DNA from 2 places in the Paenarthrobacter sp. NPDC091669 genome. Region 2 is predicted to be linked to the other one. Evidence: predicted binding sites of a transcription regulator. Region 2 holds the regulator's gene; the other holds the start of a gene.
The links. Region 2 encodes LexA, which represses DNA repair genes until DNA is damaged. Its sites were predicted from a motif close to TCGAACANNTGTTCGA; they were not measured.
Positions count from the first base shown of each region.

Region 1 (3,352 bases), on a different contig from region 2:
TTCCTCCCACGTCAGGCCGCCTTCACCAAGGGCAGTTCGTCCCAGTTGGTGGTGTAGCGGGGGCTGAGCATGTCCCGTTTCATGGACCAGTCCGGTCCTCCCTTGATTCCAGCGTGCCCCAAACCGATGGAGCCGCGGCCGTACCGCTTGCTCACTTGCTCCAGCAGGGGGCCGATGCCACGCTCTTCGTGCCGGTTCTCGAAGGTCTCCAACGGTTTCTGGTTGCCGCTGGGGCGGAGGTCGGTAACCATGATCCCGGCCTTGGCGTATCTCACGCCTTCCTGGATCCTTGGAACCAACGCATGCGCGGCCCTGGTCAGCAGCACAGGGTCCGAGGTGGGCATGGGCAGTTTGACGTTAACGGTGGGAAACGACTTGTCGTTGGGGTTGTAGACCGAGGTGGCAGCAAAGGCCGTCAACAGCTTCGCTTGGAGGTCGTGTTTGGCCAGCCTGGCACTCGCCATCTGGCCGTAGACGCTCAGCACCTGCCGCAGCTGCGCCGCCGTCGTAATCGGTGTGGAAAAGGAGCGGGAGAAGATCAACTGATCCCTCCCGATCCTTTCCTCCTCCATCGGGATGCAGGGGGTGCCCTGCAGTTCCAGCACCGTGCGCATCATGACGATGGAGAACTTGTCCCGCAAAGCCACGGGGTCAGCCCGGACCAGGTCCAGGATGGAGAAGATCCCCATGGTATTCAGGCGTTTGGTCAGCCTGGTGGCAACACCCCAGATCTCAATCACCGAGAGCCGTGCCATCAGTGCTTCGCGGTGGGCTTCGGGGATCGAATCCCAGCGGCACACTCCCTTGAAGTCCGGATTGTGTTTGGCCCATTTGTTGGCCAGCTTGGCGAGGGTCTTGGTTCTGGCGATGCCCACGCAGACCGGAACCCCCACGTGCCGTTGGCACGCAGCTTTGATGGTTCGTCCCAGTTCCAGCAGGCCTTCCGGTTGACCTTTCACTCCGAGGAACGCCTCATCAATGGAGTAAACTTCCTGCCACGCCGAGTAGCGGGCCAGGAGTTCCATGACACGGGAACTGATGTCCCCATAGAGTTCGTAGTTGCTTGAGAGGGCGATGAGTCCCCATTCCTTGGCCCGTGGAGCAAGCTTGAACCACGGCTCCCCCAGCCCGATCCCCAGCTTCTTGGCTTCCGGAGACCTGGTCACTGCGCAGCCGTCGTTGTTGGACAGCACAATCAACGGCTTGCCCTCCAACGAGGGGTTGAACGCACGCTCCGCCGACGCATAGAAGCAGTTGATATCCACGTGGGCGATCTCCTGCATCTGATGCATGAGTGCTGGCTTGGACATCGCTCACCTCCGTTCGGCCTTAGCACCCGCGCTGCTGTTTCGAAGCAGGACACGCCGCGCATTCGAACATATATTCGAATACCTTTACTGTACTGCCAGGCACTGACAAGCTGGCGTCAACCGGAGAGCGGTATCAATCAGATGGTTACGTTGCGGGTGAGCGACGTTCGAGCAGGAGTGTGTCCCGCCATTGGCCGGCGGCGGGACCGTAGGTCATGCGGGCGATGCGGCTCCTGTTGCCGATAATCCGGAAACCGGCGGCTTTGTGGACCCGGAGGCTGGAGTGATTTTCCGGGAAGATGCTGGATTGGATGGTCCACACTCCACCTTGTTCGGTGGAGTCGATGAGTGCCTGCAAAATGGCCTTGCCCAGACCGAGGCCGCGGGCTTCGGCGGCAACGTACATGGAGTGTTCGACCACGCCAGCGTAGGCGGGCCGGGACGAGACGGCGGAGACGGCGGCCCACCCCAGAACGCCCTGCGCGGCGGTTTCGGCGACGAGGCGGTGCGCCTGCAGCCGGGAGGTGTTGAAGGATTCCCAATCAGGGGCCTTCTCTTCAAAGGTCGCGTGCCCTGTCTCGATGCCTTCCTGGAAGATCCGCTGCACAGCGGGCCAATCAGCCGGCTGCATGGGCCGGATATCAAAACCCTGGTTCATAGGGCAGCGAGGATCCCGGCAACGTCGTCCAGGGCTCCGGGGACGAGCGAGTAGTACGCCCAGGTGCCGCGCTTTTCGCGGTGCAGCAGGCCCGCCTCGACCAGGATCTTCAGATGGTGGGAGACGGTGGGTTGGCCCAGATCCAGCGGTTCAGTGAGGTCGCAGACGCAGGACTCACCGCCGTCGGCGGCTTTGACGATGGAGAGCAGTCGCAGCCGATTGGGGTCTGCGAGCGCTTTGAACACCACGGCCCGGCGCTGCGCCTCCTCCGCGCCGAGGGCAGGTGCAGCTGGCGGGCAGCAGGTGGTCTGCGTGTCCGGTTCGAGCAGGGGCAGCGAGGTCATCTACCTATTATGCCGCAACATTGACACCCATCAATGTTTAGCCCAGTGAGGCTACTGCCTGGCCCCTTCGGCGGAGTGAGGGATGACGACGTCGTCGGCCGCCCGGCCAGCATGCGGGAAGAGCACGAGCAGAATTCCAACGCCAACAGCAGCACCGAGGAGCTGGACGGCAAGGAATGGTGGGACGGAACCCGGCGCAATGCCGGCGAAGGTGTCGCTGAAGATACGACCGATGGTTACGGCCGGGTTCGCGAACGACGTCGAGGACGTAAACCAGTACGCCGCGCCGATGTAGGCACCCACAGCCGGGGCGGCCAAAGCGCCGCGCTTGGTGGCAGCAAGGGAGAAGATCAGCAGGACGAGGCCGGCGGTCGCGACCACCTCGGCCAGCAGATGCCCAGCCGTCGCCCGCTCCTTGGTGGAGATGGAGGTGCCGACCTCGAACATCGCGTTCGCGAGCACACTGCCACCGATGCCGCCGGCAGCTTGGGCCAGGATGTAGGGGCCGAGGTCAGGCAATGACAAGCCGGATCCGCTGCGCCGCCCAAGGAACCAGTCGGCCAGGGACACCACGGGGTTGAAGTGCGCGCCACTGACCGGTCCGAACACCAGGATCAATACCGTCAACCCAAGCACTGTGGCCGTGCTGTTCTGCAGCAACTGGAGACCAACATCATTGGGCGAAAGCTGGGCTGCGGCGATTCCGGAACCAACGACGATGGCAACGAGCAGTGCGGTTCCGAGGAACTCCGCGATGGCACGGCGCCACAGTGGCGGCTGGAGAGAAGTCATGCCAACAGCTTGACCCAAAGAATTAACTCAGTCAAAATTGAATCAATGAATATTGAAGCAGCCGACACATTACAGGCACGGGTAGCCAGGCACGCAGCCCTTGCCGATCCGGCGCGCTTGCGCATCATGGATCTGCTGACTCTGGGCGACTTCTCACCATCGGAACTGCAGGCCGAACTGGGCATGGCCGGCAACTTGCTCTCCCACCACCTCCGCACGCTGGAGGAAGCCGGCCTGGCAACCCGCCA
Region 1 covers NZ_JBIVTK010000006.1:297,084-300,435, reverse strand. Annotated here, with positions in the region: gene ACIQLI_RS12540 (Y-family DNA polymerase) at 12-1,310, opposite strand; gene ACIQLI_RS12535 (GNAT family N-acetyltransferase) at 1,456-1,968, opposite strand; gene ACIQLI_RS12530 (metalloregulator ArsR/SmtB family transcription factor) at 1,965-2,312, opposite strand; gene ACIQLI_RS12525 (MIP/aquaporin family protein) at 2,364-3,104, opposite strand; gene ACIQLI_RS12520 (helix-turn-helix domain-containing protein) at 3,150-3,352, shown strand, end outside.
Region 1: ACIQLI_RS12540 (Y-family DNA polymerase) is a predicted target of LexA. The motif match lies at 1,373-1,388, and genes of this name have one in related genera.

Region 2 (3,352 bases):
CACAGCTGGGGAAGGAAGTGGTCCGGCTTCGCGAATGGGCCGAAAAGACCACTACCGGCGACCGCGACGAACTTATGCCCGGCGTCACCGACCGCGCTTGGCGGCAAGTCTCCGTGACGTCCATGGAGTGCCTCGGCGCGCAGAAGTGCCCCCTCGCCGAGGAGTGCTTCAGCGAGTTGGCGCGGTCCCGCGCAGGCGAGGCCGACGTCGTGGTGACCAACCACGCCATGCTGGCCGTCAGCGCCTTCGAAGGGCTGGCTGTGCTGCCCGAATACGACGTCGTGGTAGTCGATGAGGCCCACGAGTTGCAGGACCGAGTGACGGGCGCTGTGTCAGGCCAGTTGTCCGTGGCCATGGTCCACGCGGCCGCGTCGAGCGCCCGCAAGCACACCGCCATTACGGTGGATGCCCTCAATGCTGCGGCCGATCGCTTGGATATGGCCCTAGCGGGCGTGCCCAACGGTCTGCTGCCCAGCGGGCTCAATGACGAACAGCTCGATTGCCTGGACCAACTGCGGGAAGCCACACGCGCAGCACTCTCGGATTCGAAGACGGACTCTTCAAACGCGGTCGACGGCGGCAGGCAACTGGCGCGCTCACGGCTCATGCTCATTCTGGAGCTGTGCGAACGGATGCTCGCGGCCAAGGAGAACCGTGAAGTGGTGTGGTTTTCCCGCAACAGCACGTTCGATCCCCAGCAGGGATACTCGCAACCCGACGAGACCGCTCCGGCCCTGATCAACATTGCACCCCTGAGCGTAGCGGGACGCCTTCGTGAAGGCCTCTTTGCCGGTCATACAGTGGTGCTGACTTCCGCCACGCTGGCCATTGGCTCGGCTTTTGAACCGGCCGCAGGTGGACTTGGGCTGATGGGCGATGGAGCACCAAGCTGGACCGGGATCGATGTCGGCTCGCCCTTCGATTACCCCAAACAGGGCGTGCTCTACGTGGCCAAGCACTTGCCCAAGCCTGGCCGTGGAACCTCGCCCGAAGCACTGGATGAGTTGGAAGACCTCATCCGCGCTTCCGGTGGGGGAGCGCTGTGTCTCTTCTCGTCGCGGCGGGCGGCAGAGGAAGCCGCGGATGCCATGAGGCTCCGGCTCGACGTCAGTATTCTCTGTCAAGGTGAATCCACCATGGCAGCACTGGTGAAGCAATTCGCTGATGAGCCCGATACCTGCCTCTTCGGCACGATGTCGCTGTGGCAGGGTGTGGATGTTCCCGGGGGTTCGTGCCGCCTGGTGGTCATAGACCGGATCCCGTTCCCACGTCCGGATGACCCGTTGATGACCGCCCGCTCGCGTGCTGTGGCACAGTCGGGTGGGAACGGATTCATGGCAGTGTCGGCAACGCACGCTGCCATTCGCCTGGCCCAGGGGGCAGGCCGGCTCATCCGTTCCACAGGAGACAAAGGTGTTGTGGCGGTCCTTGACTCCAGGCTCTCAACAGAGCGCTACGGGGGCTTCCTCAGGGCAGCCCTGCCGCCGTTCTGGGCGACGACGGACAGAACCGTGGTGCGGGGCGTGCTGGAGCGCCTGGGGCCGTCCAAAGCCTCCTAGAGGGAACGCAGGACCGACACGACCTTGCCCATGATGGTGGCTTGGTCGCCGAGGATGGGTTCGTACTGGGTGTTCTGCGGAAGAAGCCAGGTGTGCCCGTCGCGCTGGCGGAAGGTCTTGACGGTTGCCTCGTCGTCCAGCAGGGCGGCAACGATGTCTCCGTTAATGGCGTCGTTCTGCCTGCGGACAACTACCCAGTCGCCGTCGCAGATCGCGGCATCGATCATCGAGTCGCCGGCCACCTTCAGCATGAAAAGCTCGCCGTGCCCTACAAGTTGCCGGGGAAGGGCAAGCACGTCCTCCACTGTCTGGTCAGCAAGGATGGGGCCGCCGGCAGCGATCCGACCAACCAGCGGGACCATGGCAGTATCGCTGGCGCTGGCAAGCTCGGTCACGGCAAAGCCGCCCGTGCTGCGGAGCGTGGTGGGTGCTTCCACTCCCGGAATGGGGCCGCCATCGAGGGTCAAAGGCATGAGGACTTCCATGGCCCGGGGTCGTTTGGGATCGCGGCGGAGATATCCAAGCTTTTCCAGCTGGGAGAGCTGGTGCGTGACGCTCGACAGGCTTGCCAGGCCCACGGTGTCACCAATTTCACGCATGCTGGGCGGATACCCGTTGTCATTAACTGACCGCTGGATGGTTTCCAGGATCTTCTTCTGACGGACAGTCAGGCTTTTGGGACTCTTTTGAGGCTGCTGGCTCCGCAGGGGTGCCCCGCCGCCGGTGGCTTTCGCTGCCATGTTCGCCAATGCCTTTCCATTCCGCCCGGAGTGTGCCCGGGGTCGTCGGGTCTGCAAAAAATGTCAGACCCTCCTGTTCCACTGAAACAGTGCTGTTTCTTCACTCAAACGTAGGGCAGCCACAAGCGTTTATCAAACATTTGTTCTAGCGAGTCTCGACACCGTTCGTTGATAAGTGCTAAAAATGTCATAGCAAGGTTCGAATATGTGTTCTATAAACCTGACGCTGACGATGGATGTTCGAACGAAGTGTTCGAACTGACGGAGCCGGGCGGGGGAACGCAAAGAATTGGCAGCCATGTACCGGGATCCGGTGCACGGCAATAGCTCAGAAGGGCTCAGCTCATGTCCGCAATCACTACGTTCGCTGATTTCCGCACCACCCAGGCGCCCGCGCGTCTGCGCCTGACCCGTCGGGGGCGGATGGTCTTCTTCGGCATCCCGGCAATGCTGCTGGTGGCTGCGCTGCTGAGCCTGGCTGGATTTATCACCTCACCGGCCAAGGCCTCGGATTCCCAGGCGCAACTCCAGCCGCCCGTTGCCGTCACTGTTACGGTTCAGCCGGGACAGTCACTGTGGGGTATTGCAGGAGCCGCTGCTCCCGAGCGGGATCCCCGCGATGTGATTGCGGAGATCATCCAGCTCAACGACCTCCGTGGCGGCCGCATCCAGCCCGGTCAGCAGCTGTTCGTGCCCGCAAATTAGTACGTTGCGTCCCCGCGTGAGCCGGCCGCCCGGCGTCACAGTTAGTCGGCAGTCCCGGCAGCCCCTTAAACTGTGGTGGTGAGTGACCAGCTTGAGCGACTTAACCGACTACCCCTCCGGACCAACCTGCGTGGACTGAGCCCCTATGGCGCTCCGCAGCTTGATGTCCCCATTTTGCTCAACGTCAACGAAAACACCCATGGCGTCCCCGCGGATGTACAAGCGGCCATCACGGAAGCTGTTGCTGCTGCAGCCACAGGACTTAACCGCTACCCGGACCGGGAGTTCACGGAACTTCGCCAGTCGCTGGCAGCGTATCTGGGTCACAATCTTTCTCCGGACAACATC
Region 2 covers NZ_JBIVTK010000015.1:47,030-50,381, reverse strand. Annotated here, with positions in the region: gene ACIQLI_RS20505 (ATP-dependent DNA helicase) at 1-1,559, shown strand, start outside; gene lexA (transcriptional repressor LexA) at 1,556-2,299, opposite strand; gene ACIQLI_RS20495 (LysM peptidoglycan-binding domain-containing protein) at 2,645-3,004, shown strand; gene ACIQLI_RS20490 (histidinol-phosphate transaminase) at 3,083-3,352, shown strand, end outside.